One region of the Thermosediminibacter oceani DSM 16646 genome, then DNA from elsewhere that is predicted to be linked to it. Evidence: riboswitches for the same ligand, from Rfam matches in the RefSeq annotation. Region 1 holds a riboswitch; each other region holds the start of a gene.
What was found. Region 1 has a riboswitch for cyclic di-GMP ahead of TOCE_RS02380 (chemotaxis protein CheW). Riboswitches for the same ligand answer to the same signal wherever they lie in the genome.

Region 1 (4,144 bases):
CTTTCATTTCTGAAGTGAAATGTATGCCGGGCGCCGGCGGATTTACCGGTCTTTCCCGGATATCCCGGGCGTTATAGCCGGCCTTCACTTTGGCTATTATTTCATCCGCGAATTCCTTTATGTCGGGCGATATGCTCCCTCCGGGCTTTGCCACGAAGTCAAAGGCGCCGAGCTCCAGAGCCTTGATGGTCACGCTGGCGCCTTCCCGGGTCAGGGACGAAAGCATCAAAACATTGCCCAGTTTTTTTTCACGGATCTTTTTTAAAGCAGAAAGCCCGTCCATCTCCGGCATATTAACGTCCAGCGTAATGACGTCGGGTTTTAGCCTTTCGGCTTTCTCGACGGCTTCCCTGCCGTTTCCGGCGGTATCCACTACCTTTATTTCGGGGTCCTTTTCCAGCAGGTCCTTTATAATGAGCCTCATCAGCGCAGAATCATCCGCTACCAAAACCCTTATCACGACGAACACCTCATGGATTTCACCCCGTCCCATAGTCGGTAGTCCCTTTAATGCCTCACTATACTGTATAATATACTACTCGATAATATAATAATACCATTTAATGCAATGTTTTCCAATTACCTCATTGATTTTTTATTATTAAAAAATTTTAAGTTGGGGGTTACCAGCCCCAAATTGGCTCAGCTAGCTATCTTACTTCAAATCTTATTCTTCAAAAACGCTCCCAGCGCTTTATCCGTCTTTTTGATGTGATTTATAAGCCAATCGATGAGGAAATGGTTTATTTTTACCACCAGGTCCACCGTAGGGCCGTTCTGCTCCATTCTTTGCTTTATTTCTTTGAATTCCGCTACAAAGCCGTCATGCTGCTTTTTATGTGCCTGGTAGCCGGGAAAATCGTTTTCCCGCATGTATTTTTCTTCGGCGCCGAAGTGCATGACGATGTATTCACCTAGAAAATCAATGGCCTTTACGGCCTCTTCCCTACCTTTCCCTTTCGAGCAGGCCAAAAGCAGGTCGTTCACCCTTTTGAAAAGCTCCTTGTGTTGTTCGTCGATCAGACTTACTCCTGTGGAAAGGTCCTCCGTCCACATTACCGCCATAAAATATCCCTCCCATCTTTGTCACGATATATATTCTCCAAATAAATCCTTAATCCTGCTCCGGCGGGACCTTTTTCAACTTTCCAGCGGTTCTCCCAATTCGAAGAGGAATTCCCGTTTTGGTGAAAAAGATTTCCGGCGCAAGCCGCAACCTTTGCCGCTATAAGTTGTATTGTAAATACGATTTTTCTGATATGGAAAAATATAGCTTGACTATGTAAAAGTAAAAAATGTAAAATATTAGTAGTTATTTTTTGCGTAATTCGACATATACCGCCGATAAAAGGCAAACCTGTCGAAAGGCAGGGGCGCAAAGCCATGGGCCTACGGCTCCATTGATGATGGAGCTACGGCTGCCAGGTTGCCGGCTCATTGAAAGGCCATCGGCCAAGGAAAGGTTCCAACCAGGGCAGCCAAATCTTTGATTACATTTTGAAGGCTGCTTTTTTTATTACAGGAAAGGAGGGAGAGCTTGAGACAAGTAGTAGTTTTCGGCCTCGGAAAGGAACTTTACGGCATAGACATTTTCGATCTGCAGGAAATCATCAGAATGATGGAAATAACGCATATCCCCAGAGCCCCTCATTTTATCGAAGGGGTAATAAACTTAAGGGGGAGAATCATTCCCGTGATAGACCTCAAAAAGAGGTTCGGCCTTGCCGACGGTGAAATAACAAGAGACTCCAGGATCATTGTGGTAAATATCGATGAAACCACGGCGGGGCTCATAGTGGATTATGTCACCGAAGTAGCGGCACTGGAAGAGGAAGACCTGGAAAAACCTCCAGAGGCCTTGACCATCGATGCCCGCTTCATCCATGGGCTGGCAAAGATGGGAGATAATATAGTAATACTTATTAAAACGAGTGAAATACTCAATGTGGCAGAAAAAGACCAGCTAAAAAATTTCTCGAAGGAGGATACATATGAAAAAGCTGAAGGGAATTAAAATAAGTGGTGGAATAAGGACAAGGTTGACCGTTCTGTTCCTTCTTATATCCCTCGTACCCCTTATAGTCTTGAGCTTCTTCAACTACAGCACCTCAAAAAACAACTTGACCCATGCAGCCGACCGGGAACTACTCGGAAAGGCCGTATCCGCGGCCAGCGTTATCGACCTCTGGGTCAGCGAAAGAATGGAGATATTGGAAACCCTCGCGGAAAATCCCGTAATTAAGAGCGGTAACTTAGAAAGTTTAATCCCCATATTAAAAACGGTACAGCCTGCAGCACCGGACGTCCAGCTCCTCTGGTACGCCACGCCTGACGGCAAAGTTTACTCGTACCTGAACGACGACATCACCAAGCCAATCACCGATATCAACGACCGGCAGTATTTCAAGGAAATAATGTCTACGGGCAAAACCACCGTATCGGAACTCGTCATCGATAAGGTAACCGGTGACAAAATTCTGGTCATAGTGGCCCCCGTGAAAGGTCAGGGCGGTATAACCGGCATAGTAGGTGCCGATGTAAACGCGAACGCCCTTATCAACATCATAAACTCGGTAAAATACGGTACCACAGGGTATGCCTTCCTGGTGGACAAAATGGGCACCACCATAGCCCATCCGGACGAAAAGATGGTTATGAACATGAACATAACAAAGACCGAGTCCGAGTCGTTGAACAGGGTCGGGGAACGCATGATAAAGGGCGAAGAAGCCACCGTAAGGTATGAATACAGCGGAGAATACAAACTTGCCGCCTTCTCCCCGGTTAAGAACACCGGATGGTCCTTATGCGTCACCGCCTCGTCGGACGAAGTATACGCGGGACTGAAAAGCTTTTTCTGGTCCACCATCACCCTGATCCTGGTCGTGACGGTTATCGTCATCGCTGCAGCCGTCGTTTTCAGCCGGCAGTTATCTTCGCCCATACTTAAGCTCACGGCGGTGGCCGATACCCTGGCAACGGGGGACCTCCGGGTAGAAGTACCCGAGGGATTTTTCGGCGAACTCGGAACCCTCGGCAGCTCTCTCAAGAAAATGCTCGAAAATACTAAAACAGTTCTCGGCTTCATGGGCACCGCCATTGCCAACCTGGAAAAGGCTATAAGGGAGATATCGCAGGGAGCTCAGGATACCGCCCAGGCTGCCGAACAGGTAGCCGAGACCGTTAGCCAGATTTCGGCCGGAGCCCAGGATATGGCCCAGAATACAGGGAATATATCTGCGGCAGTCGAGGATACCACCACAATGATGCAGGCTTTAGTGGAAAACCTGGAGTCCATTACACAGAACACTATGGATACGGTGAAGAGAACCGAGCAGGGCGAAAAGATCATGAAAGAGCTCTCCCAAAAATTAGAGCTCACCACCACCAAGGCAGAAAATATTAAGTCCGCCATGACCAGCCTCATAGAACAGGCGAAAGAGATAGCGGGCATTACCGACGTAATAACGGGCATAGCCGAGCAGACCAACCTCCTGGCTCTCAACGCCGCCATCGAGGCAGCCAGGGCCGGTGAGGCCGGCAGGGGATTCGCGGTGGTGGCCGAGGAGATCAGGAAGCTGGCCGAACAGTCCAGCCAGCAGGCGAGCCAGATAACAAAAATAGTTAAACAGGTCACGGAGAATATTAACCTTTCGAATACGGCTACCGAAGAAGCGGTGGTTCTCATTGAAGAGCAGGCGATCATAGGCGGCGAAACCATGAATCATTTCGCGGAAATATCGGCAGGTGCAAGGCGTGTTGCCGACCTTCTGAGTGATATCGAGAAAAAGGCCAGGAGCGTCAGCGAACACAGCAGGAAAATAAGCGAAGAGGTATCTAACGCCGCCGCAATATCGGAGGAGAACGCGGCTTCTTCCCAGGAGATAGCCGCATCGGCCCAGGAGATGAGTTCGGCAGCCCAGACCATAAGCGCCAGCACCACGGAACTCATCAACCTTGTGGAAAAACTCAAAGAAGCTAGCGCAAAGTTTATCCTGTAAAGTAAAACGCACCTGCTTTCCCGAGTGGAAAGCAGGTGCGTTTTTATCATCAAAGGAGATTTAAAGTCTTATTCAGGTTCACATCGGCGCCGATCACGCCGACCACGCTGCCTTCTTCGTTTCTAACCGGCACCGATATGGTA
Region 2 (4,144 bases), 820 kb from region 1:
CCCCGCGGCAGGCGGTAGATGACGACATTGAGGAAACTGCCGGTGAAAAGGCCGAGTAAGAAGAAAAACCCTACCATGAAAAACATAATTTTCACCTTTATAGACTTTCTTTCTATTTACTTAGTAATATTACAGGGTGCTATGTAGGTCCAATCGATTACCTCTTGTTTGCTGAAACATGATATACAGCAAGTTCCGGCAGTTGCTGCTTGGTGGGCACCATCAATGCCAGCATAACTTAATTTGAGATTAAAATATAATTGACTGCGAAGTTAATCTTTGGAAATTAAAATATATACTACATTGCTGGTTTGGCTGTCTTTCATAACCATATTTCCGCCCAGGTCAGCCCTTAATCTGTCGTAAAGATTGTCCGGAACATAATCAACTTCTAGATACCTAGCAGAATCTCCACTTCCCTGGCCATCCCAGTTTACCGCGCTATCATTTTTGTAAGTATACGTCCCGCCCCACGGGTTCTTGTTTGGCCAGCGATCCAGGTATGGCCCGTTCCATCCAGGATAACTATTATCATCAGGCTTATCAACAAGGTAAGAGTAATCATCACTTTGCGGCCATTTTCCAGTATCCGCATAAAAATTCAACACTGCCGTTTTAATCGACTTATAATCTGCCTCAGCCGCTACAACTTTGCTCCTCTCGATAGCATTGAAGGCATTTGGAAGAACTACGGCAGCCAGGATAGCAATGATGGCTATGACTACCAATAGCTCTACCAGGGTAAAGCCCCGCTGGTCTTTTACTTTTTTCCGAAAGCATTTCATCATAAGAAACAACGCCCCCCATCAATTTGTTTTATAAAATGGTTCAGATTACTTTACCGGTTTTCCGCCGATTTCAACCCCCCTTGCAAAATTATATATTATCCTATATTTCCTATATTCCCAAGTATCTGGAAGTAGGGCAGCAATATGGAAATCACAATAAATCCCACCGCACCGCCCAGCATGGCGATCAATAAAGGCTCTATCAGAGCAGACAGGCGGCTGACGGCTTCTTTCACTTCACGGTCGCACAATTCGCTGATTTTCGCCAGAAGGAAATCAAGGGCACCGGTTTCTTCGCCTACGGCGATCATTCCGATGATCATCGGAGGGAAAATACCGCTCTCCTTCAGCGGGTCCGCAATGCCCTTACCATCCCTGACACTTTCCTGTGCCCTAGCTATGGCTTCAGCTACTACCCGGTTTCCCACCGTTCGCCGTACTACATCCATAGCCTGGAGAATCGGAACCCCGCTTCTAAGGAGCGTGCCCAGGCTACGGCTGAAGCGGGAAAGGACCGCCTTCTTGTGGAGCGGGCCAAATACCGGCAGTTTCAGCAAAATACCGTCCAGGCGGTATCTGGCGTTATCTGTTTTGAGGACCCCGTAAGCCACATAAGCCAGAATACCTGCCGCAAAGATCAGGATAGGCCATCCCCGCCGGAGAGCTCTGCTTACGCCCATCACAATCCGGGTCGGGAGGGGCAATGGCACCCCCAAGGCGTTCAGCATGTTTTGAAAAGCCGGGAGAACGAAGACCAGCAAAACGATCAAAACCGCCAAAGCCACCGATACGACTAAAGCCGGATACGTAAGGGCGGACTTGACCTTCTCCTGAAGCTCATGCTCCCGTTCCAGGTGGGCAGCCAACTCCTCGAGGGCCTCATCGAGGGACCCTCCCAGCTCAGCCGCCTCTATTGCATGCACCATTATCGGAGGAAAAACCTGCAACCGGGCCAGCGCTTCGTGAAAAGTCTCACCTCCTTCAAGGCTTCTCACAATCTCTTCAATGTTCCTGCGCAATATTTTATTTTCAGCCTGCATGGCCAGGATTTGGAGAGCCGGGACGATCGGAAGTCCCGCTCCGAGCATGGTGGCCAGTTGCCGGCAGAAAACCGCAAGATCCTGTTTTCCAACGCGGCGTAAAAGTCGTCCTGAATTTATCGCAAACCGTTCCCGCCCGGGGCGAACTTCCACGATAAATAAACCCTTATCCCTTAAAAGCCGGACGACAGCCGCCTCATTTTCCGCTTCTACAGTACCGACCACCGGTTGACCAAAAGCGTCGCGCGCACGATAACTGTAAATCGCCATATCTCCACCTACACTGTCCCAAAAAGACGCACCGGGCTGCTTTGGAAGAACGATTCATACCGTCCCCCGGCAGCCCGGCGGCCGATAGGCTTTATTACCCTTAGGCCCGTAGCTTTGCGCCCCCGGCTTTCACCGGGTTTGCCCTTTACAGGGATTTTTATAAATTTAATTCGGCAAAATTATCCAAAATCCTTCTTCAATTGATATAAATCCGGGTGAATTAATCCCTTTTCACGCAATTGCCTGAGCGACATTTCCATGGTCTGCATTCCGAATCGGCCGCCCGTCTGCATCAAAGAAACGATCTGGTGGGTTTTCCCTTCCCTTATAAGATTGCGCACAGCAGGGGTAGCAATCAAAACTTCCACAGCCACCACCCGTCCTTTGCCGTCAGCCCGGGGCAGCAGTTGCTGGGTAATGACTCCGGCCAGAGTATCCGAAAGCTGGATTCTGATCTGGTTCTGCTGGTGCGGAGGAAAAACGTCTATAATCCGGTCAATGCTCTGGACAGCACTGCCGGTATGAAGGGTAGCCAGCACCAGGTGCCCGGTTTCCGCCGCAGTAATTGCCGTGGCTACCGTCTCCAGGTCCCGCATCTCGCCCACCAGAATAACGTCGGGGTCCTGGCGCAGGGCAGCCCTTAAAGCGCTCGCAAAGGAAGGAGAGTCACTTCCGATTTCCCGCTGGTTCACGATACTCCTTTTATGCGTATGCAGGTACTCTATGGGGTCCTCCAGCGTAATTATGTGACAGCTGCGCCGCTCGTTAATCCGGTCGATCATGGCCGCCAGAGTCGTGGTCTTACCGCTGCCGGTAGGCCCGGTAACCAGGACCAGGCCGTGGGGCTGATCGGCCAGCTCGCCTACCACCGGGGGTAGCCCCAACTCGTCAAGGCTGTGAATAACATCGCCAACCAGGCGTAAGGCAGCCCCTATACTTCCGCGCTGGTGAAAAATATTTACCCGAAAACGCCCCAATCCCGCTGCCGAGTAGGCCAGGTCCAGTTCCTTTCGCTCAATAAATTCTTCCCACCGTTCACCCAAAATCTCCCTTGCCAGTGCTTCAGTATCAGAAGCAGTCAAAGGAGGCCACTGCCCCTGAGGTTCGAGCCGTCCGTGATGCCGGAAGACCGGCGGTAAACCCACCGTCAGATGTATATCCGATGCCCCTTTTTTTATGGCTTCTCCCAGTATTTCCCGCAAATGCATCAAAACTATCACCTGACCTCTGCGCTAAAATTCGCCCATGGACACGCGAATCACTTCTTCCACTGTGGTTAATCCCTGGCCGGCCTTTAAAAGTCCGTCTTCCCGCAAGGTAACCATTCCGCCGGCGACGGCAGCCTTTTTTATTTCCGTAACGGGTGCTTTGGCAGCCACGAGAGAGCGAATTTCATCGGTCATCACCAGGATTTCCTGGATAGCAGTCCTGCCCTGGTATCCTGTGTAATTGCACTGCCGGCAGCCGCGGCCCCGGTAAAACTTTTTGTCTATGTTTTCCCCGAGGAAGGCGTAGGCCGCATCGCCGGGCGCCGGTTCGTAGGGCTCGCGGCACTGCGGGCAGATGAGGCGGACAAGACGCTGGGCCACCACACCGATCAGGGAAGAATTTACGAGAAACGGCTCCACACCCATGTCCAGCAGCCTTGTCACCGCCCCGGCCGCGTCGTTGGTGTGCAGCGTGCTGAAAACGAGGTGGCCCGTTGTAGCCGCCCGGACGGCTATATCAGCCGTCTCCCTGTCGCGAATCTCCCCTACCATTATAATATCCGGGTCCTGGCGCAAAATAGCCCTCAAGCCCGCTGCAAAATCCAGGCCTACTTTGGGGTTTACCTGCACCTGATTGATGCCGGGCAAAAGGTATTCTACAGGATCTTCTATGGTGATTATATTTTTTTCCGGGGAACTCAGGGCGTTTAAAGTGGCGTAGAGGGTGGTGGTCTTGCCGCTGCCGGTGGGACCGGTGATCAAAATCATTCCGTAAGTGCTGCGTATCAAACTTTCATACTGCTCCTTGGTAGCGGGCGAAAAGCCCAGCTTATCGAGA
Region 3 (4,144 bases), 1.1 Mb from region 1:
CGAGCCAAGGCCATCTAATGGAAGATAGCCTACTTCATCGATTACAAGGAGCTTGGGCCTAGTGTAGATCCTCATTCGCCTTTCTAACCGGCTTTCTTTATATGCCTTTTTGAGGTCCTCAATGAGCCTAGAAAGACTCGTGAAGTAGACTGATATACCACAAGATAGGGCTTCTATAGCAAGAGCCACGGCAAGGTGCGTCTTCCCTACTCCAGGCGGGCCAAGAAATATTACGTTTTCTACCCGGTGGACAAAGGCCATTGTGGCAAGCTCTTTTATCAGTTTTTCATCGATGCTGGGCTGGAAGGCAAAGTCAAATTCGGTTAGAGTCTTGCGGTATGGAAGCCGGGCAAGTTTTGACCTTACCTCGATATTCCGCCTTTGCCTTTCAGCAAGTTCAGCCTCGAGCAGGTTATTTAAGAAATCAAGATACGTGCTATTTTGGCGTTGAGCTCTTTCAAGGAGGGCGTCAAGGAAAGATGCTGCGTTTAAAAGCCCCAGTTCTTCAAGGTGGGACCGAGCTTTTTCAAGGTCTATCATACTGTGCCCACCTCCAGGAGGCTTTCGTAAACCCCCAGAGAACGCTTCTCAACTTCCAGGGAAGATAACTTGATAGCCCTCGGTCTAGGATAGAACATGCCTTCGGCTTCTTTTAGACCCTTATACTGACCTTTGAGGAAAACGATGGTCCTTGAGCGATAATGTTTTTCGTGGGTTGCTATCACCTTCCCATCATAGAGGATTTCGATTTTGCCGTTTTTGTCCCTTACAACCACCTCTTTTCCGCTATATTGCCAGGGAACGCCGTATCTTACGCCGTTAAAGCTCAAGAGGCCGTCTTTGTGGACTTTCCTTACTTCTTCAAGGAATTTTTGGTATCTGTCAGAGGCAGGGAGTGGTTTGAGGTTTTCTTCCTTCAGGCGGTCAATAGGCTTTTCCCCGGTGGTGCCGTGAATCCTCCTGTTTTTCTTTTCGCACCACACTATTGCCTGGTGGTTTAAGTCACCGTAGTTTATGAACTTCCTACCCGGCAGGAAGTTGCTTTTGACAAAGTCTATTCCGCTTTCTACTTTGCCTTTGGTCTGTGGACGTCGTGCTCTGCACACTTTAGGGGTAAATCCAAGGGTTACAGCCAGGTCTTCAAAGATGGAGTTCCATATGGGCTTTCTGTTTTCTCCGGTGCCAAGTATTACGGTCTTCATTCTGTCGGTAAGGACTATGTCGGTCACTCCGCCGAAGTATTCAAACCCGCGGATCAGGCAGCGGATGAAGGTATGTATGTCGCAGCGGTTTGTGAATTCTACGTATATGGCTCTGGAGTAACCCAGTACCATGACGAAGACGTAAAGCTTACGTATTTCGCCGGTTTCCTCGTCAATGTAGGTGTATTCGCCCCAGTCGACCTGGGCCTGCTGGCCGGGCTTGGTTTCGTAGCGGCATACGGCAGGAACCTGTTTTGGGGGTCTAAATTGTCTTACATAGTCCCTTAAGATAGTGCGGCCGCCGGTATAGCCTTCTTCTTTGATTCTTTCGTAGATAACTTCGCAATTGAATATACCAAGATTTATGAGCTCTTGAATGGTATCTTTGTATGGATCGAGCTTTGATCCTCTTTTGGGATGCGGCTTCCTTTCGGGAATGCCCTCTGCCCTTAAGTATTTTCTTACCGTATTCCTTGAACGGCCTGTTTCTCGTGCAATTGCACGGATGCTCTTGCCCATTGCTCTTAATTCGTGTAACATGATAATAGATCCACTCCCTAGCACTTATTTCCCTCCGATCTTTTGGCTGGTATCAGAGGGATATTTCGCCAGGGGGTGGGTCAATTCCTTTTCGTTGCTCCTGGGTCAATTATACACCGGCGGTGACATCAACCACCTCCTTATGTTTGTCCCTTGTTATTTAAAGAGTAAATAAGAGGGTATTTTAATACCCCCCTATTAAAAAATTTTTAATCCTTCCCATTCGGGATACGATTAATTTCTTTTTTATGTCCTTTTTCGGGAATAATTTGGGATTAAATATTTACGTATTCGGCTATATCGGCAGGAAAATTAAGGAATATGGAAATATAAATTTTAAAATTATCAATTAAAGAGAAATAATACACAGAGAAAAGGGTAAACTCAATGAAAGGTAGGGGTGCAAAAGCCATAGGGTCTAAGGTGCATTTACATTATAACAGCATGGCTGCCGCTGAATAAAAAGATCTGGCTAGCTTTCTTTTTCGGCGGCGATTCTTTTTTGGTTTCAATGTTGTTTATTGCATAATTAAAATGGACAGAGTTGCAAAATAAAATCCCCACTTTTGCAACTCAAAAATCCCCAAATTTGCAAAGGTCATTGCAGGCACCCCTAAAAACCTTTACCCTTGTAGTTAGGGAAATCTTAACTGCAAGGGAGGATTGGAGGATGCTCACAATGACCCATATTGATAATATCAGAAAAGCGTTCTTTATGAAAGGGCAAAATATCAGCGAGATAGCCCGGGAATTCCAAAAAGACCGAAAAACTATACGCAAGTATATTTATCAAGAAGACTGGAACACCAGGGTTAAAGTTGAAGAAGTTAAACATACCTTCCCAAAACTCGACCCTTTCAAGGCGGATATAGATCAGTGGCTTGAAGAAGATAAAAAAGCTCGCAAAAAGCAGAGGCATACCGCCAAAAGGATTTATGACAGGCTCTGTGAAAAATACCAAGATAAGTTTAACTGTTCTTACCGCACCGTAGCAGGCTACGTAGCCATGAGAAAAAAAGAATTGTACCAGGACAACTCATGTCGTCTGCCGCTGGAACATATCCCGGGTGAAGCGCAGGTGGATTTCGGTGAGGCAGACTTTTACGAAAACGGGACGCTGCATCACGGATTTTATCTGAACCTGTCGTTTCCCTACAGTAACGTAGGATATACCCAGCTTTTCAAGGGAGAAAACCAGGAATGCCTGTTTCAGGGACTTAAGGACATATTTGAACACTTGGGGGGAGTACCCCGTAAGCTATGGTTTGATAACGCCAGCACTATCGTGAAACTCTCGAAAAATGGAGAGCGCAAACTAACCGACGCCTTCCTGAGGTTCAAGCAGCACTATGGTTTTGAAGCGGTATTCTGTAACCCTGCTTCCGGCCATGAAAAGGGTAATGTGGAAAACAAGGTGGGATACCACCGGCGCAACTTCCTTGTCCCGGTCCCCAGGTTTGAAAAGCTGGAGGATTTTAACCGCGAACTTTTACGATTGTGCGACCGGGACATGCACCGCGAACACTACCGGAAGGAGGCATCCATAGCCGAACTTTTTAATGAAGACCGTAAGGCTCTGCTTGAGCTGCCTACCGTTCCTTACGAGGTAGCCGGTTACATAACAGTCAAAACCAACGCCTACGCCAAATTCAGCTTGAACGGTGGAAAGCACCTATACTCTACCGCCCCCAAATACGCCAACAGCCGGGTGCTTGTAAAGATAACAGCCCATGAGGTCATACCGCTGGATGAGAGCCACCGGGAAATCGTGCGCCACCGGCGGCTTTACGGGGACAACAAGCAAGAAAGCATGGACTGGCTGCCATATCTTACCCAGCTTTCCCGCTGTCCGGGAGCCCTTAAGTATTCGGGAATATACAGCATGCTGCCGGACCCACTCCGGGAATACCTCGACGGCTTAAGCAAAAGTGAGCGCGGCAAAGCGCTCAAGGCTTTGGCTGTGCTTTGTACCAAAAGCAGTTTTGAACAGGCTGTGAACGCTGTAGCCGAGGCTCTCCTTTACGGAGTGCAGGATTTAGACAGCCTCGTAGCCATCCATAACAGGATAACGGGTATAACCCCGCAGTTGGAGCCGGTAAAGATTCCGGAAGGGGTTCCTGAACTCACTGCATTCCGCTTCAATGCAGAAGACTATGACAAAGCCTTTCTGAAAGGCGGTGCCAATTTATGCTGAAGGACGAAATCGCCGCCTGCTGTAAAGCATTAAAACTCAGCCGCAATCTAGTGGAAAACTGCGACAAGATCGAGGCTCAAAGCCATGAAGAATACCTGCTGAAGCTGCTAAGATTAGAACTGGAGCACAGAGACGCAAGCCGAAAGGACAGGCTTTTGAAAAATGCGGGCTTTTACACGATAAAGACCTTTGCCGGCTACATATTCGA

Region 2: linked by a shared signal. The riboswitch ahead of TOCE_RS09700 (type II secretion system F family protein) and the one ahead of TOCE_RS02380 (chemotaxis protein CheW) in region 1 are both predicted to bind cyclic di-GMP.
Region 3: linked by a shared signal. The riboswitch ahead of istA (IS21 family transposase) and the one ahead of TOCE_RS02380 (chemotaxis protein CheW) in region 1 are both predicted to bind cyclic di-GMP.

What each region holds. Positions count from the first base shown of each region.
Region 1 covers NC_014377.1:469,421-473,564, reverse strand. The annotation lists gene TOCE_RS02395 (protein-glutamate methylesterase/protein-glutamine glutaminase) at 1-460, opposite strand, end outside; gene TOCE_RS02390 (bacteriohemerythrin) at 661-1,065, opposite strand; cyclic di-GMP riboswitch class I at 1,341-1,434, shown strand; gene TOCE_RS02380 (chemotaxis protein CheW) at 1,538-2,014, shown strand; gene TOCE_RS02375 (methyl-accepting chemotaxis protein) at 1,992-4,001, shown strand; gene TOCE_RS02370 (methyl-accepting chemotaxis protein) at 4,051-4,144, opposite strand, start outside.
Region 2 covers NC_014377.1:1,933,673-1,937,816, forward strand. The annotation lists gene TOCE_RS09690 (prepilin peptidase) at 1-86, opposite strand, end outside; gene TOCE_RS09695 (type II secretion system protein GspG) at 273-788, opposite strand; gene TOCE_RS09700 (type II secretion system F family protein) at 884-2,098, opposite strand; cyclic di-GMP riboswitch class I at 2,164-2,251, opposite strand; gene TOCE_RS09705 (type IV pilus twitching motility protein PilT) at 2,278-3,306, opposite strand; gene TOCE_RS09710 (GspE/PulE family protein) at 3,331-4,144, opposite strand, start outside.
Region 3 covers NC_014377.1:1,604,719-1,608,862, reverse strand. The annotation lists gene istB (IS21-like element helper ATPase IstB) at 1-540, opposite strand, end outside; gene istA (IS21 family transposase) at 537-1,766, opposite strand; cyclic di-GMP riboswitch class I at 2,110-2,198, shown strand; gene istA (IS21 family transposase) at 2,422-3,936, shown strand; gene istB (IS21-like element helper ATPase IstB) at 3,930-4,144, shown strand, end outside.